4 regions of the Streptomyces longhuiensis genome follow, and region 1 is predicted to be linked to each of the others. Evidence: riboswitches for the same ligand, from Rfam matches in the RefSeq annotation. Region 1 holds a riboswitch; each other region holds the start of a gene.
The links. Region 1 has a riboswitch for cyclic di-AMP ahead of LGI35_RS03425 (transglycosylase SLT domain-containing protein). Riboswitches for the same ligand answer to the same signal wherever they lie in the genome.
Positions count from the first base shown of each region.

Region 2: it holds a riboswitch for cyclic di-AMP, as region 1 does, so the genes downstream of both, LGI35_RS26885 (C40 family peptidase) here and LGI35_RS03425 (transglycosylase SLT domain-containing protein) in region 1, are expected to answer to the same signal.
Region 3: it holds a riboswitch for cyclic di-AMP, as region 1 does, so the genes downstream of both, LGI35_RS22270 (M23 family metallopeptidase) here and LGI35_RS03425 (transglycosylase SLT domain-containing protein) in region 1, are expected to answer to the same signal.
Region 4: it holds a riboswitch for cyclic di-AMP, as region 1 does, so the genes downstream of both, LGI35_RS32185 (M23 family metallopeptidase) here and LGI35_RS03425 (transglycosylase SLT domain-containing protein) in region 1, are expected to answer to the same signal.

Region 1 covers NZ_CP085173.1:698,508-706,319, reverse strand. The annotation lists gene LGI35_RS03440 (glycoside hydrolase family 3 protein) at 1-639, shown strand, start outside; gene yicI (alpha-xylosidase) at 636-2,861, shown strand; gene LGI35_RS03430 (glycoside hydrolase family 43 protein) at 2,893-4,371, opposite strand; gene LGI35_RS03425 (transglycosylase SLT domain-containing protein) at 4,609-5,349, opposite strand; cyclic di-AMP (ydaO/yuaA leader) riboswitch at 5,352-5,516, opposite strand; gene LGI35_RS03420 (flavodoxin family protein) at 6,653-7,390, opposite strand.
Region 2 covers NZ_CP085173.1:5,791,685-5,799,496, forward strand. The annotation lists gene LGI35_RS26870 (C40 family peptidase) at 1-26, opposite strand, end outside; gene LGI35_RS26875 (hypothetical protein) at 320-673, shown strand; gene LGI35_RS26880 (tellurite resistance/C4-dicarboxylate transporter family protein) at 702-1,574, opposite strand; gene LGI35_RS26885 (C40 family peptidase) at 1,676-2,845, opposite strand; cyclic di-AMP (ydaO/yuaA leader) riboswitch at 2,854-3,003, opposite strand; gene pcrA (DNA helicase PcrA) at 3,272-5,782, shown strand; gene LGI35_RS26895 (M23 family metallopeptidase) at 5,810-7,393, opposite strand; gene LGI35_RS26900 (lipase family alpha/beta hydrolase) at 7,615-7,812, opposite strand, start outside.
Region 3 covers NZ_CP085173.1:4,807,671-4,815,482, reverse strand. The annotation lists gene mgtA (magnesium-translocating P-type ATPase) at 1-626, opposite strand, end outside; gene LGI35_RS22285 (tellurite resistance TerB family protein) at 805-1,260, shown strand; tRNA gene LGI35_RS22280 (tRNA-Met) at 1,312-1,385, opposite strand; gene LGI35_RS22275 (PP2C family protein-serine/threonine phosphatase) at 1,584-2,690, shown strand; cyclic di-AMP (ydaO/yuaA leader) riboswitch at 2,950-3,095, shown strand; gene LGI35_RS22270 (M23 family metallopeptidase) at 3,107-4,162, shown strand; gene LGI35_RS22265 (aldo/keto reductase) at 4,273-5,217, shown strand; gene LGI35_RS22260 (PrsW family intramembrane metalloprotease) at 5,231-6,592, opposite strand; gene trmB (tRNA (guanosine(46)-N7)-methyltransferase TrmB) at 6,636-7,511, opposite strand; gene lhgO (L-2-hydroxyglutarate oxidase) at 7,623-7,812, opposite strand, start outside.
Region 4 covers NZ_CP085173.1:6,998,207-7,006,018, reverse strand. The annotation lists gene LGI35_RS32200 (bifunctional acetate--CoA ligase family protein/GNAT family N-acetyltransferase) at 1-1,603, opposite strand, end outside; gene LGI35_RS32195 (HPr family phosphocarrier protein) at 1,781-2,062, shown strand; gene LGI35_RS32190 (GntR family transcriptional regulator) at 2,279-2,965, opposite strand; gene LGI35_RS32185 (M23 family metallopeptidase) at 3,230-4,018, opposite strand; cyclic di-AMP (ydaO/yuaA leader) riboswitch at 4,032-4,187, opposite strand; gene LGI35_RS32180 (M16 family metallopeptidase) at 4,384-5,769, opposite strand; gene LGI35_RS32175 (M16 family metallopeptidase) at 5,766-7,130, opposite strand; gene LGI35_RS32170 (DNA gyrase/topoisomerase IV subunit A) at 7,372-7,812, shown strand, end outside.

The DNA of each region.
Region 1 (7,812 bases):
GACGAAGTCCCGCAGCTGTACGTCCGCCCGCTCGACATGCCCGTGCCGCGCCCGCGCCGCCAGCTCCTCGCGCACCGTCGCATCGCCCTGGCGCCGGGGGCGTCCGAGCGCGTCACGTTCTCCGTGCCCGTCGCCGACCTCGGCCACTGGAACGTCGCCCGCGGTCGCTGGAGCGTCACCTCGGGCACGTACGAGCTGCACGTCGGCGCCTCCAGCGAGGACATCCGCCTCACCACGCACCTGACCCTCGACGGCGACGAGCCCGCGCCCCGGCGTGTCCTCGTCGACGGCCTGGACGCCGTGTCGTACGACGAACAGCGCGGCACGGCGATCGTCGACCGCACGAAGACGTCCGGCGACGCCGTCACCGCGACCGGGCCCGACGCCGAACTCCTCTACAACGCCTGCGACCTGGGCACCGACGGAGTCCGCGCCGTGCGCCTGACGGTCGCGGGCGCCGGCACCGTCGAGATCGAGGACGGCGAAACGGTCACCGTCCCGGCAACCGGCGGCCCGTACAACTACGTCACGCTGGGCGCCGATTTCACCGCCGGCGGAGTACGTGACCTGCGCGTGCGGCTCGGCGGCGAGGTCCGTCTGGCCCGGCTCACCTTCATCCCACGGGGGACCACCGCATGAAGTTCACCGACGGTTTCTGGCTGATGCGCGACGGGGTCCACGCCGCGTACGCCACCGAGGTCCGCCAGATCCTGGCCGCCGACGACCGGTTCACCGCGTACGCCGCCGTCCGGCACGTCCGCGACCGCGGCGACACCCTCAACCAGCCTCTGATCACCATCGACTGCTTCGCCCCGGCCGAGGGCGTCATCGGCGTCCGCTTCACCCACCACGCGGGCAAGCGGCACCGGGGCCCCGACTTCGAGCTGCTGCCCTCCGAAGGGGGCGCCGGCGCACAGGTGACCCGCGAGGGCACGGTCACCGAGCTGAGCACGGGCCCGCTCACCGTCCGCCTGGACACGGCAGGGGAGTGGGGACTGGAGTTCCTCGACTCCTCAACAGGACGCCAAATGACCGCTGTTGGACGTAAGGGCACCGCCTTCGCCACCACCCCCGACGGCGCCCACCACATGGTCGCCCAGCTCGCGCTCGGCGTCGGAGAGCACATCTACGGCCTCGGCGAACGCTTCACCCCGTTCGTCAAGAACGGCCAGACGGTGGACATCTGGCAGGCCGACGGCGGCACCAGCAGCGAACAGGCATACAAGAACGTCCCGTTCCACCTCTCATCCCGCGGCTACGGCGTCCTCGTCAACCACCCCGGGAAGGTCGGCTACGAGATCGGCACGGAGTCCGTCGGCCAGCTCCAGTTCAGCGTCGAGGACCAGTCGATCGAGTTCTACGTCGTCGCGGGCCCGACCCCGAAAGACGTGCTGCGCCGCTACACCGCCCTCACCGGCCGCCCCGCCCTCCCGCCGGCCTGGTCGTTCGGCCTGTGGCTCACCACCTCGTTCTGCACCGAGTACGACGAGGAGACGGTCACGTCGTTCGTCGACGGCATGGCCGAGCGCGACATCCCGCTCACCGTCTTCCACTTCGACTGCTTCTGGATGCGCGAGTACCAGTGGTCCGACTTCACCTGGGACCCGGACGTCTTCCCCGACCCGGTCGGCATGCTGAGCCGCCTCAAGGAGCGCGGCCTGCGCATCAGCATGTGGATCAACCCGTACATCGCCCAGAAGTCCCCGCTCTTCGACGAGGGACTGGCATTGGGCCACCTGGTCCGCAAGCCGAACGGCGACGTCTGGCAGTGGGACCTGTGGCAGCCCGGCATGGCACTCGTCGACTTCACCGACCCCGGCGCGCGCGACTGGTACGCGGGCAAGCTGCGCGGCCTGCTCGACATGGGCGTCGACAGCTTCAAGACGGACTTCGGAGAGCGCGTTCCGACCGACGTCGTCTGGCACGACGGCTCCGACCCCGAGCGCATGCACAACTACTACGCACACCTCTACAACCGCACCGTCTTCGAGCTGTTGGAGAAGGAGCGCGGCAGCGGAGAGGCGGTCGTCTTCGCCCGCTCGGCGACGGCCGGCGGCCAGCAGTTCCCGGTGCACTGGGGCGGTGACTGCTTCGCCTCGTTCACGGCGATGGCGGAGTCGCTGCGCGGCGGCCTCTCCCTGTCCCTGTCGGGCTTCGGCTTCTGGTCGCACGACATCGGCGGCTTCGAGGGCACCCCCGACCCGGCCGTCTTCAAGCGCTGGCTCGCCTTCGGCCTGCTCTCCTCGCACAGCCGCCTGCACGGCAACGTCTCGTACCGCGTGCCGTGGGCATTCGGCGAGGAAGCGGTGGACGTGGCACGACAGTTCACGCGCCTCAAGCACCGCCTCATGCCGTACCTGTACGGGGCGGCGGTCGAGGCGCACCGCACCGGCGTCCCCGTGATGCGCCCGATGCTCCTCGACTTCCCGGACGACCCCACGTGCCGGGTCCTGGACCGCCAGTACATGCTCGGCTCCGACCTGCTGGTCGCGCCGGTGTTCTCGGCGGACGGCGATGTCGAGTTCTATCTGCCCGAGGGCACGTGGACGCGGCTGCTGACGGGGGAGCGGGTCGAGGGCGGGCGCTGGCTGCGCGAGACCCACGGCTTCGACAGCCTGCCGCTGTTCGTCCGTCCCGGCGCGGTCGTCCCGCTCGGCGCGGACGACCTGCGTCCCGACGGCGACTGGACCGACGGCGTCACCCTGCTCGTCGCGCCGGGCGCGCGAGACGTGACCGTGACGGTGCCGGACCACGACGGGAGCCCCGCCGCCGAGTACCGGGTGCGCCGGGACGCCGCCGACGGGGCGGTCACCGTGGGGGTGGCGGGAACAGAACTTCCCTACGAGATAAGGGAGTTGTAGGGCGATCGGTGGTCTGGGTCAGCGGTCGGGTTCAGATGGCGAGCGGCTCGTAGCGAAACCAGTCGAAGTGGGCGGTGCCGGTCGCGGCGTACAGGCCGATGACGCGACCGGTGAACCCGCCGGCCACCTCGGTCGACAGATAGCGGCCGTCGAGGGTCGCGAGTGCGGTGAAGGTGCCGTGCGGATCCTCGACGCCGAAGGCGAGCGTGTCGGGGCCGGTGCGTGCGTCGAGTGGGGTGTGGGTGGGGGTCACGTCGACGCCGATCACGAGCGGCCCGCCGGCCGTCGCCCGGGGCGTGGAGGCCACCACGGTGCGCAGCGGTCCGACGCGGGCGATCACCCGTACCTCGGCGGCGTCGGCCTCGATCTCGTAGTGATGCCGTTCGTCGAGCCGGACCGCAAGGCCGCCGGTGCCGTCCGCCGGGTCGAGGTGGGCGCGGACGCGGCAGGACAGGTGCTGCTGCCGGTGGCCGACGAAGGTGACGTCGGCGGCGTCGGGGCCGCCCCCGAGGGCGTGGAGCGTCAGCCGGCCCGGCCGTTCCTTCGTCGTGCAGTGCCGGGGGGACCGGTGGCGGAGCGAGATCCAGGAGGGCCGCAGATCGGCGTCGTCGAAGTCGTCCGTGAAGGGTTCGGCGGAGACGGAGGCGGGCCCGGCCGTCACCGGCGGTCCGACGACCGGCCAGCCGTCCTCCCAGGTGACCGGCGCGAGGAAGGTCTCGCGGCCGAGCACGTGCCAGCCAGGGGTGCCGCCGCGCGGCCGCACCCCGAGGAACACCATCCACCACGTGCCGTCGGGCGCTTGCACCAGATCGGCGTGGCCGGTGTTCTGGACGGATTCGTCGGTGCTGCGGTGGGTCAGGACAGGATTGGCCGGGCACGGTTCGAAGGGGCCGGTGGGCGCGGGGCCGCGGGCCACGGAGACGGCATGCCCGCGCTCGGTGCCGCCCTCGGCGATCAGCAGGTACCAATGGTCGCCCACGTGGTACAGGTGCGGCGCCTCCGGGGCCTTGGCGCCCGGCGTGCCGGACCACAGAGGGCGCGGTTCGCCGAACGTCTCGCCGGTGTACGGGTCGATACGGACCTGGGAGATCCCGGCGACCGTGACCCAGCACACGCCGTCCTCGTCCCAGGCGAGATCCGGGTCGATGCCGGGGACACCGGGCAGGGGGACCGGGTCCGACCAGGGGCCCGCCGGGTCGGTGGCGGAGACGAGCAGGTTGCCGCCGCCCTCGCTCACATTGGTGGTGATCAGCCAGAAGCGGCCGTCGTGGTGGCGCAGCGTCGGCGCGTAGATCCCGGCCGAGGAGGGTGTGTCCCAGGGCAGCCGCAGCTGGCCGGGCCGGTCGAGGACGTTGCCGATCTGCCGCCAGTGCACCAGATCGCGGCTGTGGAAGAGCGGCACCCCGGGCACGTACTCGAAGCTCGAGCACGCCAGGTAGTAGTCGTCGCCGACGCGGCAGACGCTGGGGTCCGGGTGGAACCCGGGGATGACCGGGTGTGGGTCTGCCATGCTGTCTCTCTCTCCGTGGCGTCGAAGCGCTTCGACTCGCCGGGAGGATATGCACGGGGGTGATGGCGCGCAAGGGGTTGGACAGGACACAAAAGTGGCCCTGAAGTCCCTTCGTGCTTACGGGACTTCAGGGCCACACATCATCGATGCGCTTCAACCGGCATTGCTGGGCTTCCGCTCAGGCGGAGTGAACCGAGGGGTCCTCCGTGCTGAGCGGGAGGGAGCCCGAACCGACTGTCAGTACGCGCCGTTCACGTTGTCGATCGAGCCGTACTTGTCGGCCGCGTAGTTGCATGCGGCGGTGATGTTGGCGACCGGGTCGTAGCTGTTCATCGAGGTGCCGGGCACGTGGTAGGCGATGAACGTGGGGTCGATGACCTGCAGGAGTCCCTTGGACGGGGTTCCCGCGACAGCGTTGGAGTCCCAGTTGTTGATGGCCAGCGGGTTGCCGGAGGACTCGCGCATGATGTTGCGGTGGATGCCCTCGTAGGTGCCGGGAATCTTGTGCTGGGCCATGATGTCGAGCGACTCCTTGATCCAGCCGTCGAGGTCGTTGGTGTAGGACTTCTTCGCCGGGGCAGCGGCGAGAGTGGTCCGGACCTCGGAGCGGTCGGCCCGCTCGGCGTACGCCCTGGTGTCCGCGGGCTTGGCGGGGCTCTTCTTGCCGAGCGTGAGCTTGGCACCGGGGTAGATCAGCCCCGGGTTGTCACCGATGGTGGCTCGGTTGTCCTGGTACAGCTTCTTCCAGCCGCCGCTCAGAGAGTGCTCTCGGGCGATCTTGCTGAGGGTGTCGCCCGCGGTGACGACGTACGTCGCGGGGGCCGCGGCGCTCTTCGCGGCCGGGGCGGCCTGCGCCGCGCTGGCGGTGGTCGCGCCGAGCACCGGGAGAGCGAGCACGGCCGCGCCCGTGCCCGCGGCGGCGAGCCCTCGGGTGAGCGAGATGGACTTGATGCGGCGGTGCTTTCCCTTTGAGGGCATGACGAATTCCTCTCCGTCGCCTGCGAGGTGAGCTGTCGGGTTCGGACGGGAGATGTCCGGTCGCACAATGTGTGCGACTTCACCCCGAGCCGTTCCGGAAACCGGATCGGCGGCTTACCTGGGTCCCCCGCTCCTGCCGTGCGTATCCGTGTGGGTGGGAGGGATTCCGGACAGCGGCAGGATTCGGCGTTCCATCCGGATTGACGGTGACATTAGGCGAGAAGGCGCGGAAGGAACAAGACCGGAATTGCGATCGCGAAATGTGAGAGCCCTGTGTGCGGCGATCGGAACCCGCCGCCCTCTTTGATCGAAAAGCCCAATCCTCTTCGCGCAGAAGGGAAGCAGGGCATCAGCAGAGCTCGGGGCCGGCGTCCGTTCGTGTGACACGGTTCACTGAAGGGGGTGCGGGTTGGAATGCAGCCCGATCACCTATCAGAGCGCAATATTTCGCATGAATGACGCTCGATGCACGCTTAACTGCCTATGGGGCGCCAATAATGTTAAAAGGCATTTTTAGTCGCAAAGATGGACATAGCGCCACGCCGCTTTTCCTGCCTAAAGGGACATATCGGCACCAGTGCCGACCCGGTTGTGCGACCCGAGGGTCGCCCCCGCCGCACTTCATGGGCGGGCCTCGATCGGGGTGGTGCCTGGACGTGGCCTTGCGCGGTTCGGCTGAGGGGCGACTGAGGATCGACTGAGGTGAGGCCGGCGGGCTCCGTCGTCGGAGTGCACTTCCTGCCCCGACCTGCCGGGCGCGCGGGGTGCCTGGGGTGGGCAGGTGAGGGATCCGGCTTTGCACCCGAAGATCTTGCCGGCGCAGGATTTGCGTGAGCTCAGGAGAGGCCTGAGTGTGATGGGAAGTCAGTTTCCGATCGCTACTCGTATGTCAGTGAAGTCCTCGGCCCGGATCCGGAGGAGCCTGCTGAAATCCTCTGCCGACTCGCGAGCCGAAGGCCCGCCGCGAAGAAGCGCAGTAACAGAGGGAGCTACTCGGGCGCACGGAACATGACGGTGATTCGTCAGGCGCGCGGGATGTATCAGACCTTCATCCGGGCGAAGGCGTTCTGCACACGAGCGCGAACGGGCTTATGGGGGCGGCGCGTTCCTGTCTTGAGGCAGGAAGCGCCGCGTCGTGGTGGGCCGTGGGACGGGCCGCTTCCTCGGGTGCCGATGAGCGGTGGGCTGGCGGGAGGCGGGAGGCGGGAGGCGGGCGGCTGGTGCCGGGGTGTGCGGGCGCTCGATGCGTGCACGGCATCTGACCGACGCCGGGGCGAGGTGGCCCGCTTCCCTACGGGTGGCGTTACCGGTGCTCCGGGTTCTCGTAGTCGTGGCGGCAGCCGGCGTCCCAGGCGGTGCGCTGGTTGCCGTAGGCGGGGATGCCACCGAGATCCTTCAATGCCCGGGCCAGGTGCAGCAGGTTCCAGGTCATGAACGTGGTGTTGCGGTTGGTGAAGTCGTTCTCGGGGCCGCCGGAGCCCGGGTCGAGGTAGGAGGGGCCGGGGCCGGCCTCACCGATCCATCCGGCGTCGGCCTGGGGAGGGATGGTGTATCCCAGGTGTTGCAGGCTGTAGAGGACGTTCATCGCACAGTGTTTGACGCCGTCCTCGTTGCCGGTGATCAGGCAGCCGCCGACGCGGCCGTAGTAGGCGTACTGTCCTGCGTCGTTGAGGAGGCTGGAACAGGCGTAGAGACGTTCGATGACCTGCTTCGTCACGGAGCCGTTGTCGCCCAGCCAGATCGGGCCGGCCAGCACGAGGATGTCGGCGGCCATGACCTGCCGGTAGAGGTCCGGCCAGGCGTCGGTCTCCCAGCCGTGCTCCGTCATGTCGGGCCACACGCCCGTGGCGATGTCGTGGTCGACGGCCCGGATCACGTCGACGTGGACGCCCTGGGCTTCCATGATCGCGGTGCTGCGGTCGATCAGGCCCTGGGTGTTGCTCGTCTCCGGCGAGCGTTTGAGGGTGCAGTTGATCACCATCGCCCGCAGGTCGTCGTACCGGGCCGGAGGCGCGTCGGTGGCGGGTGACGAAGCGGTCATGCGGTCCTCCCAGAGTCCTGTCGCCACCTGCTGCCCGGTGACATGTCCACTCTGCCCAGCGCGGAGCCCGGCCGACGGCAGCCACCACACCAGGGCCTCCGAATGGCCCTGGTCGTCTGCACATGCGGTCGGCTGATCCCGAGTGGACGCTGCGTGGCCTGCTGGTTCGGATCGCGGGGTGCCCACGGCGAGGTCCTCGAGCATGGCCGGATGAATGGCACGCTCGCATGGCCCCACGCTCGTATGGCCCCTGGCCCCTGGCCCCTGGCCCCTGGCCCTTGGCCCCTGGTCCCCAGATTTCGGAGAGCGTTCCTGCCAAGCTCTGTGGCGATCCCGCGCTTCCGCAGGGGTTCCCCGCCGCAGGCCCGGTGGCGAGGTGGGTGGCGGTGCGCACTCGCCGGAGAATCCACACCCACCTGGCG
Region 2 (7,812 bases), 5.1 Mb from region 1:
CGGGGCTTGCGGTGCGCTGCCGACACGAGGGGCACGTCCTTCCGGTACGTACTGCTTACGCGTCCGGCGGCGGCCCGCACAGGGGGAGCGGGCCGCCGCCGGACCTTTCTCGGCGGTAGGTGCCCGACTACCGCCCCTGAGCGGGGCGGCGGTGGGGAGCCGGTCACCTGAGGAAGGACGCTAAACCTGACCGTCACGGGTTGGTGACGGATTGTCCTCAACTGGCCCTTGTGTTCTGCGTGTGACCGTATGTGACCGTCGGGGGATCGGTCCGGGCCGGTTCATGGGGGCAGTGAGGCCCCGGCTAGGCTCGCCGTTCATGGACGTACTCATCCACCTCTTCGTCGGCCTGCACATCATCGGCATCGCCTCGCTCCTCGGTGGGTTCCTCACCCAGATGAAGGCGATGGGCAAGGGAACGGCCCGGTTCGTCCCGGCGATGCTGCACGGTGCGCTGACCATGCTGGTCACGGGTGTCGTCCTGGTGGGCCTGAATCAGGCGGACGACAACACCGTCAACAACATCAAGATCGGCGTGAAGCTCGCGCTGCTGATCGTGATCCTCGGCCTCGTGTACGTGAAGCGGGACGACGAGAAGGTGGACAAGGGCCTGTTCGGCCTCGTCGGCCTGCTGACCACCGCGAACATCTTCATCGCGGTGCTCTGGACCTGAGTCGGCATCGCGGTGCTCCGGACCTGGGTCAGCGTGCTGCTCCGGGCCTGAACGTCCCGATCAGGGTGGCGAGCCACGCGGCCACCGCGATCCACACCAGAACCTGTCCCGGCCCTCTGAGCCAGGACACATCGGCGGCGGCGCTCACGGACAGTGCCGCCGCCGCTGTCATTCCCATCGGGAAGACCGTCGACCAGCGCCGCACGTCGTAGCGCGGCCGGGGCCACCGCACCTCCGCCACCGCCAGCACCACGTACCAGGCCACATCGAGTGCGAGCAGCAGAAAACTCATGGTGCGCAGGACGTCCGTGTCGTCCTGGTTCCACAGGCCCGTCGCGACGAGCTTCGCCGCGGCGAGGGCGGAGATGGCGAGCGCGCCGCCCGCGACCCACTGGTCCCCGGCGCCGGAGGCCACCTCGCGCAGGTCGAAGTGGAGCAGTGCGAAGCAGTACAGGACGATCCCGCCCCAGAAGAGCGCCATCCCGGTGAACGCGAGCCAGTGCGCGCCGACCGCGGGCGCGAGCGTCGCCGCCAGGACGACGAGACCCTGTGTCGCGACACATCCGAGGAACACGCCCCCCGGCATCCGCGGCTTCCAGTGCCGTACGACGTTGATGAGGAGCACCGGCCAGACGAGCGCGGCCAGGGCGAGGAGCGCCTCGGCCAGGGTCTGCCAGCCGAACACGGAGATCCGGGTGCCGAGGACGGTCGTCGCCGCGACCGCGGTGAGCGCGGGCGGGGTGTCGGCCTCGGACTGCCAGCGGTCGCGCTCCCGCACCAGCCGGCTCGCGAAGTCCGCCGCGAGGACGACCCAGAGGGCGGCGGCGAGCACCAGCATGATGCCGGACAGCACCGAGTGACCGGTCAGGTTCAGGCCGACCGAGATGATGCCGGTGGCCATGACGGCGGCACCGGCGGCCGGCGGGAGCTGGGACCACGTGGGTCCGGGACCTGGGGTTGCGTTCGGGCCGCGCACCGCCCGAACGTAACCCCACGAAGCGGTCAGGCCGGGCGCACCACGCTGTGGATCGGCATGTAGTAGATCGACTCGACGCGGACGTTCGCGCCCGGCTTCGGTGCGTGGATCATCTTGCCGTCGCCGATGTAGATGCCGACGTGGCTGATGTCGTCGTAGAAGAAGACCAGGTCACCAGGCTGGGCGTTGGCCGTGGTGACGGTCGTGCCGACCTTGACCTGGTCCCAGGTCGTGCGCGGCAGCGAGATGCCGGCCGCCTTCCACGCGGCCTGCGTGAGGCCCGAGCAGTCGTACGAGTCCGGGCCCGTGGCGCCCCACACGTACGGCTTGCCCATCTGGGACTCGGCGAAGTCGATGACCTTCGCGGCCTTGGCGGCGTAGCCGCTGCCGGTGCTGCCGGAGCCCGTACCCGTACCCGTGCCCGAACCGCTGCCCGTGTCCGGGTTCTCCTTCTGGCGTGCCTCCTCGGCCGCCTTGCGCTTGGCCTCCGCCTCGGCCTGCTGACGCGCCAGCTCCTCCGCCTTCTTCCTGGCGGCCTCCTGCTTCTTCTTCTCGATCGCCGCGAGGCGCGCCTTCTCCTCGGCGGTCAGCTTCGACAGGAGTTCGCGGGCGTCGCCGAGCTTCTGCTGGACGTCCCTCTTCGTGCTCCTGAGCGTGGCCTGCGAAGTGGTCAGCGTCTCCAGGCTCTTGGCCGCCTCGGTGCGCTTCTTCGTGGTGGCGGCCTGCTCGGTCTGGTAGTCGTCGACCGCCTTCTTCTGGCGGCTCGTGAGCCGGCTCATCAGCTGGTCCTGGTCGAAGTAGTCCTGCGCGTCGTCGGCGAGGAGCAGCGTCGCGGTGTCGGAGACGGCGCCCGTGCGGTACTGGGCGGCGGCGAAGGTGCCGAGCTCCTGGCGGGCCTTGTTGAGCTTCTCGGTGCGCTGCGCGACGTCGTCGAGCAGGTCACCGACGCGCTTCTGCTGCTTGGTGGTGCGCTCCTTGGCCGCGTTGTACTTCTCCGTGGCGACGCCCGCCTGGTGGTAGAGGGTGTCGACCTTCTTCTGGACCTCTTCCAGGCTCGGCTTCGGCGGCGCGGACGGGGCGGCGGTCGCGCTCTGCGAGAGCAGGGCTATGGAGGTGAGGGCCGCCGTGGTGATTCCGACGACGGGGGCCGTGCGGGGACCGGCTGTCCTGCCGCGCGGCTTGCGGTGCGACGCCAAGGGGCGCGTCTCCTTCCCATGACCGCCTACCGGGTTAGCTGTCGGGTTCGGGCGGAGATTCGGAAGGCTGCCCTACGGTCGCGCCCTGACGGGTCGTCGGCCGATTCACCCCAAAGGTCGTGGGTCCCCGGTTCCATGCCTCTCGGCGTACTGAACTCAGCGGGGGCGACCCGTTCGCGGCGCGGTTGCCGACGGGGGGACGGGCGGCCCGCGGAGCACGCTAGCCAACTCGTGTGGCTGCTGTGAAGGTTGATGTTCGATATGCCCGATACATTTTCGTGACCTTCGGCAATCTCGTTCGTGACCTCCGGTAACCCTTACGGAGGGTGATTTCCGCACTACGTGAGGTGTCCGGGTCCGCGAAGTCGGGGGGAAGTTTCCGGGGCGGCCGTGGGTGTCAGTGGGGCGGCCTAGACTCGTAGAGCGATGAGCAGCCTCTTTGACGACAGCTTCCTGGCGGACCTCACGGCTTCGAAGGCCGGTGAGGAGCATGCCCCGCCGCCGCCCGAGGACGACACGGCTCCGGAGCACATGCCGGACGACCTGTTCGACGGGAAGTTCGACGCGCCCCCGGCCAGGGACGCGTACTACCGGGACGGTGCCCCGCGCCCGGCGCTCGACCCGGCGGCTCTCCTCGACGGGCTGAACGAGAACCAGAAGGCGGCCGTCGTCCACGGCGGCTCCCCGCTGCTCATCGTGGCGGGCGCGGGTTCCGGCAAGACCCGCGTGCTCACGCACCGCATCGCGTACCTCCTCGGCGAGCGCGGCGTGCACCCCGGCCAGATCCTCGCGATCACGTTCACGAACAAGGCCGCGGGCGAGATGAAGGAGCGCGTCGAGTCCCTCGTCGGCCCGCGGGCGAACGCGATGTGGGTGTCGACGTTCCACAGCGCCTGCGTGCGCATCCTGCGCCGCGAGTCGAAGAAGCTCGGCTTCACGTCGTCGTTCTCGATCTACGACGCCGCCGACTCCAAGCGCCTCATGGCCCTGGTCTGCCGCGACCTCGACCTGGACCCGAAGAAGTTCCCGCCGAAGTCCTTCAGCGCCAAGATCTCGAACCTGAAGAACGAGCTGATCGACGAGGAGGACTTCGCGGCCCAGGCCGCCGACGGCTTCGAGAAGACCCTCGCCCAGGCCTACGCGATGTACCAGTCCCGCCTCCGTGAGGCGAACGCGCTGGACTTCGACGACCTGATCATGACGACGGTGAACCTCCTGCGCGCCTTCCCGGATGTCGCCGAGCACTACCACCGCCGCTTCCGCCACGTCCTGGTCGACGAGTACCAGGACACGAACCACGCGCAGTACGCGCTGGTCAGGGAGCTGGTGGGGACAGTCGACAGCGGCCGCGCGGAGGACGAGCCGCCGCGTGAGGGCGACCTCCCGCCGGCCGAGCTCTGCGTCGTGGGTGACGCCGACCAGTCGATCTACGCGTTCCGCGGAGCCACCATCCGCAACATCCTCCAGTTCGAGGAGGACTACACCGACGCGACGACGATCCTGCTCGAGCAGAACTACCGCTCGACGCAGACCATCCTCTCCGCGGCCAACGCGGTCATCGAGCGCAACGAATCCCGCCGCCCCAAGAATCTGTGGACGAACGCGGGCGCGGGCGCGCAGATCACCGGATACGTCGCGGACACCGAGCACGACGAGGCGCAGTTCGTCGCCGATGAGATCGACCGGCTCACGGACGCGCGCGACGCGAAGGCCGGCGACGTCGCCGTGTTCTACCGGACGAACGCGCAGTCCCGTGTCTTCGAAGAGATCTTCATCCGCGTCGGCCTGCCCTACAAGGTCGTCGGCGGAGTCCGCTTCTACGAGCGCAAGGAGGTCAGGGATGTCCTGGCCTATCTGCGGGTGCTCGCCAACCCCGAGGACTCCGTCCCCCTGCGCCGCATTCTCAATGTGCCGAAGCGCGGCATCGGCGACCGCGCCGAGGCGATGATCGACGCGCTCTCCCAGCGCGAGAAGATCTCCTTCCCGCAGGCGCTGCGCCGCGTCGACGAGGCGTACGGCATGGCGGCCCGCTCGACGAACGCGGTGAAGCGGTTCAACACGCTGATGGAGGACCTCCGCACGATCGTCGAATCGGGCGCGGGCCCGGCCACGGTCCTGGAAGCCGTACTCGAACGGACCGGCTATCTGGCGGAGTTGCAGTCGTCGACGGACCCGCAGGACGAGACCCGGATCGAGAACCTTCAGGAACTCGCGGCCGTGGCCCTGGAGTTCGAGCAGGAGAGCGCGTCGGCGGACGGCGCGGCCGAGGGTGAGGGCGAGGCGAGCGTCGGTACGCTCTCCGAGTTCCTGGAGCGGGTCGCGCTCGTCGCCGACTCCGACCAGATCCCGGACGAGGAGGACGACGGCTCCGGCGTCATCACGCTGATGACGCTGCACACCGCCAAGGGCCTCGAGTTCCCGGTCGTCTTCCTGACCGGCATGGAGGACGGTGTCTTCCCGCACATGCGCTCCCTCGGCCAGGTCAAGGAGCTGGAGGAGGAGCGCCGGCTCGCCTACGTCGGCATCACGCGCGCGCGTGAGCGCCTGTATCTGACGCGCTCCACGCTGCGCAGCGCCTGGGGCCAGCCCTCGTACAACCCGCCGTCGCGCTTCCTGGAGGAGATCCCGGACGCGCATCTGGAGTGGAAGCGGACGGGCGCCATGGCGCCCGCCAAGTCGACGGGACCGACGAGCGGCATCGCCGCGTCCCTCTCGTCGTCGCGCTCGCGCTCGACACCGGCGTTCGCCACCCGCCGGGCGACGGAGAAGCCCGTCGTCGCGCTCTCGGTGGGAGACCGGGTCACGCACGACCAGTTCGGCCTCGGCACGGTCGTCGGCGTCAAGGGCACGGGCTCGAACGCGGAGGCGACGGTCGACTTCGGCGAGCCCAAGCCGAAGCGCCTGCTGCTGCGGTACGCGCCGGTGGAGAAGCTGTAGGGAAGGCCGCTGCCGGCGGGCTCGGCCCTACGTCGGGTCGAGCCCGTGGCTGCGGAGCCACGGGAGCGGGTCGACGGCCGAGCCGCCGCCGGGACGCACCTCGAAGTGCAGGTGCGGACCGGTGGAGTTGCCGGAGTTCCCGGAGTGCGCGATGACGTCACCGGCCTTGACCGGTCCGCTCATCACGGTGTGGCTGGAGAGGTGGCAGTACCAGGTCTCCGTGCCGTCCTTCGCCGTCAGGATCGTCATGTTCCCGTACGCGCTGTTCCACTGCGTACGGATGGTGCCGTCGGTCGCGGCCATCACCGGCGTGCCGTACGAGACGGGGAAGTCGATGCCGGTGTGCACGGACATCCAGTTGACGCCGGCCTGCCCGTAGTACGCGCTCAGCCCGCGCTGCTTGACCGGGAGGACGAACTTGGGCCGCAGGCGCTCCTTGCGCGCCGCTTCCTCCGCCGCCTGCTTCCGCTCGGCCTGCTGCTTGGCCCTGAGGTCGATACGTTCCTGGGTGCGGCTCGCCCGGTCGGCGAAGTCGCCCGCGTCCGCGGAGAGGTTTGCGAGCTGTGTGTCGAGCTTGTTGTTGGCGACGGAGGGCTTCACGGCGGTCGCGTCGGGGGCGGAGGCCGCCGTCGTGTCCTTGCTGTCGTCGCCGCCGAGCCCGCCGACGGAGGCCGCGGCGACTCCCGCGACACCCATCACGCACACCGAGGGCACCGCGACCGTGAGCAGCGCGGAGCGCTTGGCGGGGGAGCGGCGGCGGGAGCGTGCGCGCTGGGCCGGCGTGACCGGGGCGGGCCGCTCGTCGCGGGCGACGATTTCCTCGACGTCGTCGTGTCCGTCGCCGTAGTTGTCCTGGCGGCTGTCGTCGTGGCTCAACTCCGGCCCGGAAGCGTCGGGTTGGCCGTAGTCGTGCCGGGCGTCCGGGTCGCTGTCGTCACCTTCGGCGCCCGCGGAGTTCCACGCGGTGGCGTCGTACGCGCCGGTGTCGAAGACCGGTGCCTCGAAGGCCTGCGTCGCGAAGGGCTGGGCCTCGAATGCCTGCGCCTCGAAGACCTGTGTCTCATAGGCCTGCGCGTCGAACGTCTGCGTCTCGAAGGCCGGCGCCTGGAAGGTCTGCGTGGCGAACGCGTCCTGCGTGGTGAATCCCTGCGCCTGCGCCCCGAAGGCGTTCGCGTCCCACTGCCCGGTCTGGTCGGCCCACGCGCTGTTGTCCCACTGGCCGGAATGGTCCGGTCCGGACTGGGCCGGAATACCGCTGAGTTGCTCGTGAGCGGCGGTCCCCCAGACAGCGGTCGTGTCGTAGGTGCCGGTGCCGTACGAGGCGGCGTGCTGCTGCGCCGCGTACGGGTCGTGGTGCTGGGGTTCCTGCGTCGTCAGCGTCTGGTGCGCGCCGGTCTGCCACTGACTGTTGTCGTACGCGCCGGTGTTCTGCGCGCCGGGCAGGTCGCCGAAGAGAGGGTCGGCGGCGAAACCGCCGGTGGCGTAACCGTCGTAACCGGTGTGGCCGCCGTACTGGGCGCTCTGCTGGTCATATGCAGCGTAGGGCGCGTAGTCGGCGTCCTGAGCCGGGGCCGGGGTGGTCTGAGTCCCCGACGGGAGACGGTCGTTCACCAACTTCTCTTTCGCCTCGACAACAGGGGCTGCCAGAGCAGTGCGGTGACTGTACCCGGCGGTACGCGGGCTCGACAATCTTCAGCAGGTTTCCCGCTCGCAGGAAACGGGCATTCGGCCGTCTTTCGGCGGACTGTGGGCAGAGCTTTGGCCGGGCGTTCGAGAATCGTTCGACGTTTGGCCAGTTCGGGGACCGTTCCGGGGGCAGATTCAGGCCGGATTCAGGCGACCGTCAGGCCATTCATCCCGTCGGTGGTGTGCGCTCCTTCCGCCTCCTCGGCATCGAGTGCCTGGCGGATACCGGCGGCGACCGCCGGGTGGACGGGGAGCGCGAGGTGTCCGACGCCCGTGACGCGCACGTTCTGCGCGATCAGGTCGGGGTGGTCGATGCAGGCCGTCTCCAGCGGAACCATGATCTG
Region 3 (7,812 bases), 4.1 Mb from region 1:
CCCTGGAAGCACAGATGGGCCGACTCACCGTCCGCGGGCAGGTCCACGGGACGCTTGTCGGCCGGCACGGACTCCCCGGTGAACGCCGCCTGTTGCACGGTCAGGCCCTGCGCCCGCAGGAGGCGTACGTCGGCGGGGATCAGGTCGCCGGGGCCGAGCCGCACCACGTCGCCGGGCACCAACTGGCTTACGGGGAGCTCGTGTCCGGCCGGTGAGGCGGTCTCGTCGTCGCTGGGGCGGCGCAGCACGGTCGCCGTCGTCGCGACCAGCTCGCGCAGGCCCGCCATGGCGCTGTCGGCGCGGCGCTCGCCCGCGGAGCGCAGGCAGCAGCTGACGGCGACCAGGACGAGGATCACGCAGGCGGTGCCCCAGGCGGCGACGGTCGCGGAGACGAGTCCGAGGCAGAGCAGGACGACGGTGAACGGGTCGCGCAGGCTGCGGGCGGCGAGCCGGGGCCAGGACAGGGGGCGCGTGCCCGGCACGACGTTCTCGCCGTGCAGGACCAGGCGCCGCTCGGCCTCCGCCTCGGTGAGGCCGCGCGGGCCGCTGTCGAGGGAGCGCAGGACCTGGAGGGTCGTACGGCCTGAGGGCGGGGCGGCGACGCCGGCCGGGGCGGTGTCGGTCACTTTCGGGCGCCGTCAGGGCTTCTCGGGTGTCGGCACCGTCGTCTTCTCCCGTTCATCGGACCGCGAAAGGCTCTCCGGCAGAGAGTTCGGGCCTTCAGTTTAGAGGCGGAACTTTTGCCGCTCCCCACTAGTTTCTACAGCGCTGTAGAAGATCAGTACACGCCGAACGAGGAGAGTCATGGCCCTGTGGGATCGCTTCAAGGAGTCCGCGTCGACGATGCAGACGCAGCTCATGGCGAAGAAGAACGACCTGAAGAGCGGCGCCTTCCGTGACGCGAGCATGGCGATGTGCGCGCTGGTCGCCGCGGCCGACAGGAACGTCGACCCGGCCGAGCGCAGCCGCGTGGCCCAGCTCATCTCCACGAACGAGGTGCTGCAGAACTTCCCGGCGGACCAGCTCCAGAGCCGCTTCGACGCGAACCTGAACAAGCTGACCGCCGACTTCGACTTCGGCAAGGTCAGCGTTCTCCAGGAGATCGCCAAGGCGAAGAAGAAGCCCGCCGAGGCGCGCGCGGTCGTCCAGATCGGCATCGTCATCGGCGGCGCCGACGGCGACTTCGACAAGACCGAGCAGGCCGTCGTCCGCGAGGCCTGCCTGATGCTCGACCTGCCGCCGCACGAGTTCGACCTGTAAGGGAATACACCGAAGGCCCGGAACCATTGGTTCCGGGCCTTCGGCCTTCAGTAGCGGGGACAGGATTTGAACCTGCGACCTCTGGGTTATGAGCCCAGCGAGCTACCGAGCTGCTCCACCCCGCGTCGGTAAACACGACTCTACGCCATTGCGGCGACAGAACGCGAATCGGTTGCCCAGGGTTCCGTGATCCGCCGCCCGGGACCCCTTTCACCCGGTCGGTCCCACCAGGTCGCCCGCCGTCTGCCCGCGGGCAACCCTGGGGTGGGGCCGATGACGTGCGCAGGCGCGGGACCAAGGCGGACGGTGGCGGGAGACGAGTGGTGGGGCAGCGAGGAGGGCACGGACGAGGGACGGAGCAGCGTCTGTCCCGGGCCCGGTTCTTCGTACGCCTGGTGCCCGTGCTGCTCATCGTCGCCGGGGCGATCTACGACTACGTCACGCCGTCGACGTTCACCGGCGTGCCCCTGTTCACCGCCGCCCCGCTCGTCGCGGCCCCGTTCTTCTCGCCCCGCGGCACCTTCCTGACCGGCCTCGCGACCGTCGCCGTCGTACTCGGGGTGCATCTCCGGTACACCCGCAGTTACGACACCGACGCCATCACCGAACTCGTCACGGTCGTCACCGTCGCCGTACTCGCCTGCGTCATGAACCGCATCGTGCGGCGCGGCAGCGAGCAGCTCACCTCCGTGCGCCAGATCGCCGAGGCGGCCCAGCGCGCCGTCCTGCCCGAGCCCGCCGAGCGCATCGGCGGCCTGGAGATCGCGGCCCGGTACGAGGCCGCCCAGGAGGGGGCCTTCATCGGGGGCGATCTGTACGCGGTGCAGGACACCCCGCACGGTGTGCGGCTCGTCGTGGGCGACGTACGGGGGAAGGGCATGGGCGCGGTGTCCGCCGTGGCCGTCGTCATCGGTGCCTTCCGGGAGGCGGCCGAGCAGGAGGCGACCTTGGAGGCGGTCGCGCAGCGCCTGGAGCGGGCGCTCGCGCGGGAAGGGCTGCGGCGCAACGGCCTCGACGAGTTCGAGGGCTTCACCACGGCCGTGCTCGCCGAGATCCCGCACGGCAACGGCCTCGTACGCGTCATCAACCGCGGCCACCCGGAACCCCTGCTCCTGGGCGGCGACGGGGCGCTCAAGGTCCTGTCGGCGCCGGAGCCCGCGCTGCCGCTCGGGATGGGGGACCTCGGCACCTGGCCCGACCGCGCGTCCGAGTCGGAGTTCCCGAGCGGGGCGACACTGCTGCTCCACACCGACGGCCTCTCGGAGGCCCGCGACGCGCAGGGCACCTTCTACGACCCGGCGGCGCGGCTCGCGGGGCGGATGTTCCCGGGGCCCGATCCGCTGCTGGCCGCGCTCACCGCCGAGGTCCGCCGGCACACCGGGGGCGGCACGACGGACGACATGGCACTGCTCGCGGTGAGGCGGCCGTGAAGCAGCCGTGAAGCAGCGGTGAGTGCCGTCATCACCTTGTGTAGTCGAACAGCGCCACTGCGCATAACATTTGACAAACCGTCAGGTGAATCGCCTGTTCCGGCTGCGGGTCAACTCGCCCGATTCCGCCCGCTCGTGCCCCGTTAAGTCCAGGCCAAAGGCGTTAACGATCAGTCGGAACGGCTTGGAATCGGGCCCCGGTGTCTATTAACGTTCGATAACGCAGCGCGGTCGTCCCAGCCGTCACAAGAGATGGCTCCGTGCGCACGCGCCTAATCCCGCAAGGGAGCCGGGGAACCACCAACTTGGGGTGAATCGGACGTCTTTCCTTGCGGAAGGCGTCGGTAGGAGACCTTCCTGCTCCGAACCCGTCAGCTAACCCGGTAGGCGAGAAGGAAGGAAAGGAGCGCGCCCCAGTGGCGTCCAACCGGCCTGCCCCAGAGTTCTCCTATGCGCCGATCGGCGAAGAGTTCGGCGAAGCGGACGAGCGGACCTGGGAGGAGTGGAACCCCACCGAGGACTCCGTCCGCCCCGTACGCGGCAGGCACCGCGTGGCCAAGCAGCGCGGCGGTCTCGCGCGCAGCTCCACCGTTCTCGGTGTCGGCGTGATCGCGGCCGTCGGCGCGGGCGGCATCGCCACCGCGCAGGGCGGCAAGCCTCCCGTACACATCTCCATGCCCGACCTCTCGGCCGTCAAGGACTCGCTGCCCGACGCCAAGTCCCTGCCCGGCGTGGGCGCGCTGATATCCGATGTCTCCGGAGACGACGACGAGTCCGGCACCACCGCGACCCCGCTGACCGGCGCCGGTATCACCACCGCGGACGCCCAGCAGGGCACGACCGCCGGTGAGGCCCTGCGCGCCCGCATCATGCAGCAGGCCGAGCAGCAGCAGGACCAGGCCGCCGACGCCGAGGCCGCGGCCGCCGAGGAGGCCGCCGCGAAGAAGGCCGCCGAGGACGCCGCCAAGGAGCAGGACGCCGCCAAGGCCAAGGCCGCCGCCGACAAGAAGGCGGCGGAGGAGGCGGCGAAGAAGAAGGCCGAGGCCGAGCGCCTCGCCAAGCTCGCCAAGAGTTTCACGCTCCCGGTCGCCTCCTACACGATCACCGGCACCTTCGGTCAGCCCGGCTCGATGTGGTCCTCCGGCTACCACACGGGTCTCGACTTCGCCGCTCCGACGGGTACCCCGCTGAAGGCGATCCACTCCGGCACCGTCAAGGAAGCCGGCTGGGCGGGCGCGTACGGCTACCGCACCGTCCTGGAGCTGCCGGACGGCACCGAGCTCTGGTACTGCCACCAGTCGTCCCTCAACGTCAGCGCGGGCCAGAAGGTGACCAGCGGCGACGTCATCGGCCGCGTCGGCGCCACCGGCAACGTGACCGGGCCGCACCTCCACCTGGAGGTCCACCCCGGCGGCCAGGCGACCGGGGTCGACCCCGCGCCGTGGCTGCGCTCCAACGGCCTGACGATCTGAGGCTCGTGACCCTCCGAACCCCGGCGGTCCTGACGGCAACCCCCCGACGTCAGGGCTGCCGGTTCGCCGTGTCCGGAATATCTTGATCCATATCGGTGTTCTGGCAGGCCATGACTTCTCTTCGCAAGCTTGGCTCGTCAGACCTCGAGGTGTTCCCGCTCTCCCTCGGCGGCAATGTGTTCGGCTGGACCGCCGACGAGGCGCAGTCCTTCGCCGTGCTCGACGCGTACGTCGCCGCGGGCGGCAACTTCGTCGACACGGCCGACGCGTACTCGGCGTGGGTCCCGGGCAACAAGGGCGGCGAGTCCGAGACCGTCATCGGCAAGTGGCTGGCCGCGCGCGGCAACCGCTCCGATGTCGTCATCGCCACCAAGGTCGGCGCCCACCCCGACTTCAAGGGCCTGTCCGCGCACACCATCAAGTCCGCCGCCGACGAGTCGCTGCGCCGCCTCGGCACCGACTACATCGACCTCTACTACACGCACTTCGACGACCCGTCCGTGCCGGTCGAGGAGATCATCACCGCCCTCGACGAGCTGGTGACGGCCGGCAAGGTGCGCGCCATCGCCGCGTCGAACCTGACCCCGGAGCGCCTCCAGGAGTCCCTGGACTTCTCCGACCGCGAGGGCCTCGCCCGCTACGCGGCGCTCCAGCCGCACTACAACCTCGTCTCGCGCGACACCTACGAGGGCCGGCTCCAGGAGGTCGCCTCGCGCAGCGGTCTCGCGGCCGTCCCGTACTACGCCCTGGCTGCCGGATTCCTGACGGGCAAGTACCGGCCGGGCACCGAGGTCGACAGCGCGCGGGCCGCGGGCGCGGGCAAGCACCTGGAGACCGAGCGCGGCGTGCGCGTCCTCAAGGCCCTCGACGAGGTGGCGCAGGCGCACGGCGCCGAGGTCGCGACGGTCGCCCTCGCCTGGCTCGCGTCCCGCCCGACGGTGGCCGCCCCGATCGCGTCCGCCCGCACCGTGGAGCAGCTGCCGGCGCTGGTGGCCGTGGCCGACCTGGAGCTGACGGACGCGGAGCTCTCGAAGCTCACGGAGGCGTCCGCCTGATCCGCGGGCGTTCTCAGTAGCGGTACGGGTTGGGGGCGTTGTGCGCGTGGTGCGCGGGGAACTGGGCGACCGGCCCCGCGTACACCGGCCCCGCGTACACCGGGCCCGCGTACATCGGCGGCACCCACACGGGCGGCGCGGTGGCGCGGGCCGCGTAGGCGAGGGCGGGGCGTGCCGCGTGGCGCCGCGCCCACAGCTCGTCGAGCAGCTCCCGCTCCCGTACGACATAGTCCGTGCCGGCCCGGCCGCGCCGGCCGCGGTGACGCAGGAGCGCGAGTGACGTCGCGTACTGCTGGTACTGGGCGACGACCTTGGCCGTCTCCTTGCCGCCGTGGTGCTGCGCGAACTCGCGGGCCAGGCGGCGGGCGCGCATCGAGCCGAGGGCGAACGGCTCGTCCGGGCCGACCCAGCCGGCCGCCGCGTACGCGGGCAGCTCGGCGCGCACGGTGCGCAGTTCGCGCTGGCGGGTCCCGATCGCGAGCCAGGTCAGCAGTCCGAACGCGGGCATCATGAACAGCGCGTAGACCCCGAAGAACCCGAACGGGCCGAACGCCGACGAGCCGTTCCACGTGGCGTGCATGCCCATCGCGAGCAGCAGTCCGGCGATGGGCAGCAGCACGCGCCGCACGGGCCCGCGACCGGGCGCGGTCCACGCCGCGAAGCCGAACCCGATGCCGGTGAGCACCGTGAACAGGGGGTGCGCGAACGGCGACATGACGATGCGTACGAAGAAGGTGGCGGCGGTCACCGAGGCCATGCCGGTGCCGCTGTTCAGCTGGTCGGTGCCGAAGGCGTTGCCCAGGTAGAGGATGTTCTCGGTGAACGCGAAGCCGGTGGCGGTGACCCCGGCGATCACGACGCCGTCGACGATCCCGGTGAAGTCCCGTCTGCGGAACAGGAAGATGAGCAGGACGGCGCAGGCCTTCGCGGATTCCTCGACGATGGGCGCTATGACCGTCGCGCCGAGGGTGTCGGCGTTCGAGGGGTCGGCCGAGTTCGTGGCGATCCAGTGCGTCGCGAAGCTGTTGGCGACGATCGCGATGAGCGCGGCGGCGCAGGCGCCCCAGGCGAACGAGAACAGCAGGTTCCGCCAGGGGCCGGGCGCGACCCGGTCCAGCCAGCGGAACGCGGCTATCAGCAGCGGGACGGGCAGGACCGCGAGGCAGAGCCCGACCAGGAACCCCTCGGTGCCCGTCTGTTCGCGCACGAGGGCGAGGATCACCAGGCCGGAGAGCGTGAGGAGCGAGACGAGCGCCCAGGCGTGCACGGCCTTCCGCTCCCACCAGCGTGGATGCCGCAGCGTGCCGGGCCCGGGAGCACCTGCTCCGGGCTGCGCCTGCGGAAACGCATTCGGATACGAGGGATAGGTCGCCACAGCGTTGACCCTAACGAGGGACGGGCCCGGCCGCGACGGGGTGTCAGTCCGCGGTGGTGACCGGCGGGGACTTCGGTGCGTGCTCCGCGCGCAGGAAGAGCAGGTCGTGGACGACATGGCCCTTGTCCAGGCCTTGGCCCTCGAATCGTGTGAGGGGGCGGAACGCGGGCCGGGGCGCGTATCCGCCGTCGGCCTGCGTGTTCTCGTAGTCCGGGTGTTCGGTCAGGACTTCGAGCATCTGCTCGGCGTACGGCTCCCAGTCGGTCGCGCAGTGCACCAGCGCGCCCGGCTTGAGGGGGACCTTGGCGAGGCTGAGGAACTCCGGCTGGATCAGGCGCCGCTTGTGGTGGCGCTTCTTCGGCCAGGGGTCGGGGAAGTAGACGCGCAGCCCGTCCAGGGAGGCCGCGGGGAGCATCTCGCGGAGCAGGATGATCGCGTCGCCGTTCGCCACCCGTACGTTCGTCAGGCCGTTCCGCTCGGCGAGACCCAGGAGGTTGCCCTGGCCCGGGGTGTGCACGTCGACCGCGAGGATGCCGGTGTCGGGGTCGTCGGCGGCCATCTGCGCCGTCGCCTCGCCCATGCCGAAGCCGATCTCCAGGACGACGCGCTTCCTGCCGTCGAACAGCTCGTCGAGGTCGAGGACGCGCTGCCCGTCGATGTCGAGACCCCACAGGGGCCACAGCCGCTGGAGGGCGTCTGCCTGGCCGGTCGTGACGCGGCTGCGGCGGGGCTGGAAGCTGCGGATGCGCCGCTCGAAGTGCGAACCGGCGGGGTCGGGTGCGGGCCCGTCCGGGAAGCGCGGCTCGCCCTTGGCACGTACGTGACCGGAGGCTTCGTGGCCGGAGGCTTCGGAACCAGAGGCTTCGTGACCGGAGGTCTCAGGGGTGTGGGCTTCGGGGGTGCGGGGTGACTCAGACACAGTGAAGCGATTTTAGACGCCGGATCGGGCCGGGGCCCAAGCTCAGGACGCCCAAGCTCACGACCCGGAGTTCGGGGGCCGAGCTCGAGGCCCGAGTCCAGGGCCCGGAGCTCAGGACCCGAGCGCGGCCAGGGCCCGCCGGGCGACCTCGCGGCCGATCGGGAGCGAGGCCGTCGCCGCCGGGGACGGCGCGTTCAGCACGTGCACCGTGCGCGGGGCCTCGCGGAACAGGAAGTCGTCGACCAGGGTCCCGTCCCGCAGGACCGCCTGCGCCCGGACGCCGGCCGGCGCGGGCACCAGG
Region 4 (7,812 bases), 6.3 Mb from region 1:
AGAGGCAGACGTCGTACGTGAGGAGGCCCAGCGACTCCGAGTTCCCGAGGATCGCCACGCGGGGGCCCGGCGGGAGGGGCTGGCGGGCCAGCAGCAGGCCGGTGTCGACGAGTTCGGTGATGGTGTCCACGCGGATGACACCCGCCTGGCGCAGCAGGGCGGAGACGGTGGCGTACGGCAGGCGCGTGGCGTTGACCGCGTGGCCGAGGGGCGCGATGCCGCTGTGCCGGGCGCCCTGCACCACGACGAGGGGCTTCGCGGCCGCCGTGCGGCGGGCGAGGCGGGTGAACTTGCGCGGGTTTCCGATGGATTCGAGGTACATCAGGGCGACGTCCGTGTCGGGGTCGTCGTACCAGTACTGGAGTACGTCGTTCCCGGACACGTCCGCGCGGTTGCCGGCGGAGACGAACGTCGACACACCCGTCACTCCGGTCACGCCGCCGCCGCGCCGCTGGAGGCGGGCGAGCAGTGCGATGCCGATGGCCCCGGACTGGGCGAACAGGCCCATGCGGCCGGCGCGCGGCATCTCGGGCGCGAGCGACGCGTTGAGCCGCACCTCGGGCGAGGTGTTGATGAGGCCGAAGGCGTTCGGCCCGATGAGGCGCATGCCGTACGAGCGGGCCTGGCGCACCAGTTCGCGCTGGCGGGCGCGGCCCTCGCTGCCGGTCTCGGCGTATCCGGCGGAGACCACGACGATCCCCTGCACGCCGCGCTCCCCGCACTCGGCGACGACTTCGGGGACGTACCGCGCGGGGACGGCGACGACGGCGAGGTCGACGGGCTCGGCGGAGTCGATGCCGTGGACGGAGCGGTGGGCGGGGACCCCGTCCAGGTCGCGCAGGTCGTCGGGGAACGCCCTGTTCACGGCGTGGAGACGGCCGGTGAAGCCGGCGTCGCGGAGGTTGTCGAGGACGCTGCGGCCCACTCCCCCGGGCGTGCGGCCCACGCCGATGACGGCGACGGATCCGGGAGCGAGGAGCCGGTGCACCGAGCGCGCCTCGGCGCGCTGCTCGCGGGCGCGCTGCACGGCGAGCGAGGCCTCGGTGGGTTCGAGGTCGAACTCCAGGCGGACGACGCCGTCCTCGAAGTGGCGCTTCTGGGTGTATCCGGCGTCCGTGAACACCTTGATCATCTTGGTGTTGGCGGGCAGGACCTCGGCGGCGAAGCGGCGGATCTCCCGCTCGCGGGCGACGGCGGCGATGTGCTCCAGGAGCGCGGACGCGACGCCTCTGCCCTGGTGGGCGTCCTGCACGAGGAAGGCGACCTCGGCCTCGTCGGCGGGGGCGGAGGCGGGCATTCCCTGGGCGTTGATGCGGTCGTAGCGGACGGTCGCGATGAACTCGCCGCCCACGGTGGCCGCGAGGCCCACCCGGTCCACGTAGTCGTGATGGGTGAAGCGGTGGACGTCCTTGGCGGACAGGCGCGGGTACGGCGCGAAGAAGCGGTAGTACTTCGACTCGTCGGAGACCTGCTCGTAGAAGTTCGTGAGCCGCTCGGCGTCGTCGGTGGTGATGGGCCTGATGCGCGCGGTGCCGCCGTCGCGCAGCACCACGTCTGCTTCCCAGTGGGCGGGGTATGCGTGCCGGTCCGACGGGGTCTGCATGGGGCAAGCGTACGGCTCGGCGGTGACAGTCGTACGGGTCGCGGCGCGAGCGGGCCGAAGGCACGCTATGAGGGCCGACGGGCGTGTGCGGACGGCACGTAGGACCCACATCGGGCACGTCCACCGATGTGGGAGACTGGTCTAGACAACCGTGAGAATCCTGAAGGGCAGCATCACATGGCTGAGCGCCGCGTCAACGTCGGCTGGGCCGAGGGCCTTCACGCCCGCCCCGCCTCCATCTTCGTCCGCGCGGCCACGGCTGCCGGCGTCCCCGTGACGATCGCCAAGATCGACGGCACCCCCGTCAACGCCGCCTCCATGCTCGCGGTGCTCGGCCTGGGTGCCGGCGGCGGCGAGGAGATCGTCCTGTCCTCCGACGCCGAGGGTGCGGACATCGCGCTCGACCGTCTGGCCAAGCTGGTCGCCGAGGGGCTCGAGGAGCTTCCCGAGACCGTCTAGTACGGGCCGGTGCGGGGTCGCTCAATGCTGACCCGTGCCGGGTCTCTGGATTCTTGGGCGCCGTTTACCGCTCGCAGGAGATCGCGCCACATAAAGGGTCTGTTCGGATTTTCCGAGCAGACCCTTTTGCTTTCCACGAACCTGTCCCCGTAATTTCGGGGCAGCGGAAATAGAGCCCCTCCAAATGGGCCGCCCTCTTTGTATACGGCGCCTCTGTTAATGCTGGAGCCCCGCCGTGTTGACGGGATGTTGCGAAGTCCTCACACGGCCACCCGTACGAGGGGCGCGCAGGCGGTGAGCGGCCATTGCGCGCTCCGTGTGCTGCGCCGTGAGCGCCCGCGCGCGCTCCACGTCACCGCGCGCCACGGCGTCCACGATCACCCCGTGCTCGGCCCAGGAGTCGGCGGGGTGCTCGGGCTGCTCGACGGTGTACATCCACGCGATCTTGTGGCGGAGCTGCGTGAGCATCGTGATCAGCCCCGGGCTGGCGGACGCCTGCGCCAGCGTCTCGTGGAACCAGCCGCCGAGCGAGCGCAGATCCTCGCTCCGACCTCGCCTGGAGCGCTCCTGGCCCAGCCTGACCAGGCCCCGCAGCACCTTCAGGTGCGCCTCGGTGCGGCGCTGCGCGGCGCGGGCCGCGGCGAGCGGTTCGAGGAGCATCCGGATCTCCAGCTGGTCCGCCGCCTCCTGCGTGGTGGGTTCGGCGACGCACGCGCCCGCGTGCCGGCGAGTGACGACGAAGCCCTCGGCCTCCAGGGTGCGCAGCGCCTCGCGCACGGGCACGCGGGAGACGCCGTAGCGGCGGGCGAGGACCTCCTCGGTGAGTCTGCCGCCGCGCTCGTAGACACCGGAGACGATGTCGTCGCGGATCGCCGTGCATACCGAGTGCGCCGGAATGCGCATGAACCGACCTCCGCCTTAATCCCCGCGAAACGCGGTAGACAGTCGCTCTACAGCGCGATTGCAATCCGTTCAGCGCGCTTGCCCAGCGACTCTATTCCAGCGGGCGCGAATTTCCGACGGCAGGCCGTAATCCATGGATATTTTTTGGACAGCGCCGCCGGGAACGAACGAGCCGGTCCGGTGACGAGCGCGGCCGGTGACGCCGAAAGCCCCGGCTCGGCGAGCCGGGGCTTTCGATGTGTTGTCGCGAGTACGCGGCGAGGGTCAGACGTTGACGCCGTGCGCGCGCAGGTACGCGACGGGGTCGATGTCCGAGCCGTACTCGGGGCTCGTGCGCGCCTCGAAGTGGAGGTGCGGGCCCGTGACGTTGCCGGTCGCCCCGGAGAGGCCTATCTGCTGGCCCGGGGTGACCGTCTGGCCGACGGAGACGCCGATGGACGACAGGTGGCCGTACTGCGTGTACGTGCCGTCGTTCATCTTGATGACGATGTTGTTGCCGTAGGCGCCGCCCCAGCCGGCCTCCACGACCGTGCCCGCGCCCACGGCGTGGACCGAGGTGCCGCTGGCGGCGTGGAAGTCGATGCCGGTGTGGCTGCCGGAGGACCACAGGCCGCTGCTGGCCTTGTACGCGGTCGACACGTACGAGCCGGTGACGGGCATGACGAAGGCGTTCAGGCGCTTGCGCTCGGCCGCACGGGCGGCGCGCTCCTTGGCCTCGCGCTCGGCCTTGGCCTTGGCGGCGGCCTCACGCCGGTCCTCCTCGGCCTTCTTCTTGGCCGCGGCCTCGGCCTTCTTCTTCGCGGCGGCCTTGTCGGCGGCCTGCTGCTGGGCGGCGGCCTGCGCGTCGATCTGCTCCGCGAGGGAGTCACCGATGGAGATGGCCTTGGTCAGGCCGGTCTGCTCGAGAGACGCGTCGTCAGCGGCGAGGGCGGGGGCGGCGAGGCCTCCGATGACACCGGTCGTGGTGAGCGCGGCGACGCCGGCGACCTGCGCGGTGGTACGCGTGAGACGGCTCGGGCGACGGTGCTTCCCGGTGGCACGGGTGAACGCCATGGAGTGGCTGATCCTTTCCTTCCTTCTCGCCTACCGGGTTAGCTGACGGGTTCGGAGCAGGAAGGTCTCCTACGGACCCCCTTCGGGGAAGGGCGTCCGATTCACCCCAGGGACGGTGGGTCCCCGGCTCCCCCGGCTCGCGCCTTGGGGGACTCGGCGATGACTGTCCGGCGCCGCGGGCGCGGCGTACATCTGGCGGACAGCCGGACCGACGCTAAGCGGGGCATCTTTCAATCAACAAACGGAACCGGGCTTTTGTAGCGCATGCCACAGGGCAGACAGGCAACCACTGGTTCAATTCGGACATAAAGGGGCCCCGGTGGTCATCTCGCCCACCGGGGCCCCTCGTTGCACACCGGTCACGGTCAGCCCGTGACGACGGTCACCTCTCCGATACCGAGCGCCCTGACGGGCTCCTCGATCTGCGCGGCGTCACCGACGAGCACCGTCACCAGACGGTCCATCGGGAAGGCGCTCACGACGGCCGCGGTGGCCTCCACGGTGCCCGTCGCGGCGAGCCGCCGGTACATCTGCGCCTGGAAGTCGTCCGGCAGGTGCTGCTCGACCTGGTCGGCGAGCGTCCCCGCGACGGCCGCGGCGGTCTCGAACTTGAGCGGGGCGACGCCCACCAAGTTCTGTACGGCCACGTCCCGTTCGGCGTCGGTGAGGCCCTCGGCGGCGAGCGTGCGCAGCACCTTCCAGAGGTCGTCCAGCGCCGGACCCGTGTTCGGCGTGTCCACGGAGCCGCTGATGGCGAGCATCGCGGCGCCCGTCCCGTCCGGCGCCGAGCGCAACACCTGGCCGAACGCCCGTACGCCGTAGGTGTATCCCTTCTCCTCTCGCAGGACGCGGTCCAGGCGGGAGGTGAGGGTGCCGCCCAGGCAGTACGTGCCGAGCACCTGCGCCGGCCACACCCGGTCGTGCTTGTCGGCGCCGACGCGACCGATCAGGATCTGCGTCTGCACCGCGCCCGGCCGGTCGACGATGACGACCCGGCCGGTGTCGTCGGCCGTCACGGGCGGTACGGGGCGCGGCTCGGCCGTGTTCCCCGTCCAGGCGCCCAGCGTGTCCGCGAGCAGCGCGTCGAGGTCGAGGCCCGCGAGGTCGCCCACCACGACCGCGGTGGCCGTGGCCGGGCGCACGTGCCGGTCGTAGAAGGCGCGTACGGCCGCCGCGTCGATGGCCGCGACGGTCTCCTCGGAGCCCTGGCGCGGGCGGGACATGCGCGCGGTGGCCGGGAAGAGCTGCTTCGAGAGCTCCTTGGCGGCGCGGCGGCCGGGGTTCGCCGTCTCGTGCGGGATCTCGTCGAGCCGGTTGCGCACGAGACGTTCGATCTCGCTGTCCGCGAAGGCGGGTGCCCTGAGGGCGTCGGCGAGCAGGCCGAGCGCCTTCGGCAGTCGGGAGACGGGGACCTCCAGGGAGACCCGTACGCCGGGGTGGTCGGCGTGCGCGTCGAGGGTGGCGCCGCAGCGCTCCAGCTCGGCGGCGAACTCCTCGGCGGCGAGCTTGTCGGTGCCCTCGGAGAAGGCCCTCGCCATGATGGTGGCGACGCCGTCGAGCCCGGCGGGCTCGGCCTCCAGGGGAGCTTCGAGGTTGATCTCGATGGCGACGACCTGCTGGCCCGGGCGGTGGCAGCGCAGCACCGTCAGGCCGTTGTCGAGGGTGCCGCGCTCGGGCGCGGGGAACGCCCACGGCCGCGCCGTGCCGGCCTGGGGCTGCGGGTGGAAGTCCATGGTCGCGAGCTCGGTCACTTGCCGGCCTCCTCGTCTGCGGTCTCGTCCGTGGTCGCTGCGGCGGTCTCGTCGGCCTCTTCGGGGGCCGTGGGCTCGTAGACGAGCACCGCGCGGTTGTCGGGGCGCAGATGGGCCTGGGCCACCTCCTGGACCTCCTCGGCGGTGATGTCGAGGACGCGCTGGACGGCGGTCAGGGCGAGCTGCGGGTCGCCGAACAGGACGGCGAACCTGCACAGTTCGTCGGCGCGGCCCGAGACCGTGCCGAGCCGGTCGAGCCACTCGCGCTCCAACTGGGCCTGCGCGCGCTCCATTTCCTCCGGAGTGGGACCGTCGGCGGCGAACCGCGCGAGCTCCTCGTCGACGGCCTCCTCGATCACCGGGACCTCGACGTCGCCGGACGTCTTCACGTCCAGCCACCCCACGGAGGGCGCCCCCGCGAGCCTCAGGAGACCGAACCCGGCGGCGACGGCGGTCTGGTCGCGGCGGACGAGACGGTTGTAGATCCGGGACGACTCGCCGCCGCCGAGGACCGTCAGGGCCAGGTCGGCCGCGTCGCACGCGCGCGAGCCGTCCTGCGGCAGCCGGTAGGCGGCCATCAGCGCGCGGGCCGGGACCTCCTCCTCGACGACCTCGCGCACGCCCTCGCCGATCCGGTCGGGCAGGGCGCCGTCGCGCGGGGGCTGCTTGCCGTCGTGGCGCGGGATGGAGCCGAAGTACTTCTCGACCCAGGCCAGCGTCTGCTCGGGGTCGATGTCCCCGACGACCGAGAGGACGGCGTTGTTCGGGGCGTAGTACGTACGGAAGAAGTTCCGCGCGTCCTCCAGGGTGGCCGCGTCCAGGTCGGCCATGGAGCCGATGGGCGTGTGGTGGTACGGGTGGCCCTCCGGGTACACGAGGGCGGTCAGCTTCTCGAACGCGGTCCCGTACGGAACGTTGTCGTAGCGCTGGCGGCGCTCGTTCTTGACGACGTCGCGCTGGTTCTCCATCGACTCCTCGTCGAGCGCGGCGAGGAGGGAGCCCATCCGGTCGGCCTCCAGCCAGAGCGCGAGCTCCAGCTGGTGGGTCGGCATGGTCTCGAAGTAGTTGGTGCGCTCGAAACTCGTCGTCCCGTTCAGCGAGCCGCCGGCGCCCTGCACCAGCTCGAAGTGCCCGTTCCCGTGGACCTGCTTCGAGCCCTGGAACATCAGGTGCTCGAAGAGGTGAGCCAGGCCCGTGCGGCCCTTGACCTCGTGGCGCGAGCCGACGTCGTACCAGAGGCAGACGGCTGCGACCGGGGTGAGGTGGTCCTCGGAGAGCACCACGCGCAGCCCGTTGTCGAGGCGGTGCTCGGTCGCTGTCAGGCCGCCGGAGCCGGCCTCGGCGGTGGCCGTGTGACCCATGGGCATGTACGTCCCTTCGATCGCGGAACTATCGCGGAAACTGCAGATGTGCTGCCAGTTCTGCCACTGTATGCAAGCGTTCTGACGCCTGGCGAAGTTCCCGCACTGGGTACGCCGAGAGCGAGCACCGAACGCCGTACGGACGGGTCGCGGTCGGCGTTGTCAGTGGGGCGGTCCACAATGGTGCGCGTCAGATTCTCGTACATGCCCCGGCAGCATCTGTGAAGGAGCCGCAGCAGCGATGGCCCGCCGCAGCACGAAGACCCCGCCTCCCGACGACTTCGAGGAGCGGATCCTCGACATTGACGTTGTCGACGAAATGCAGGGCTCCTTCCTCGAGTACGCCTACTCGGTGATCTACTCCCGGGCCCTGCCGGACGCCCGTGACGGCATGAAGCCCGTCCACCGGCGCATCGTCTACCAGATGAACGAGATGGGCCTGCGCCCCGACCGCGGCTATGTGAAGTGCGCCCGGGTCGTCGGCGAGGTCATGGGTAAGTTGCACCCGCACGGAGACGCGTCGATCTACGACGCCCTGGTGCGGCTCGCCCAGCCCTTCTCGATGCGCCTCCCCCTGGTCGACGGCCACGGGAACTTCGGCTCCCTGGGGAACGACGACCCGCCGGCCGCCATGCGGTACACCGAGTGCCGGATGGCCCCCGCGACGTCGCTGATGACGGAG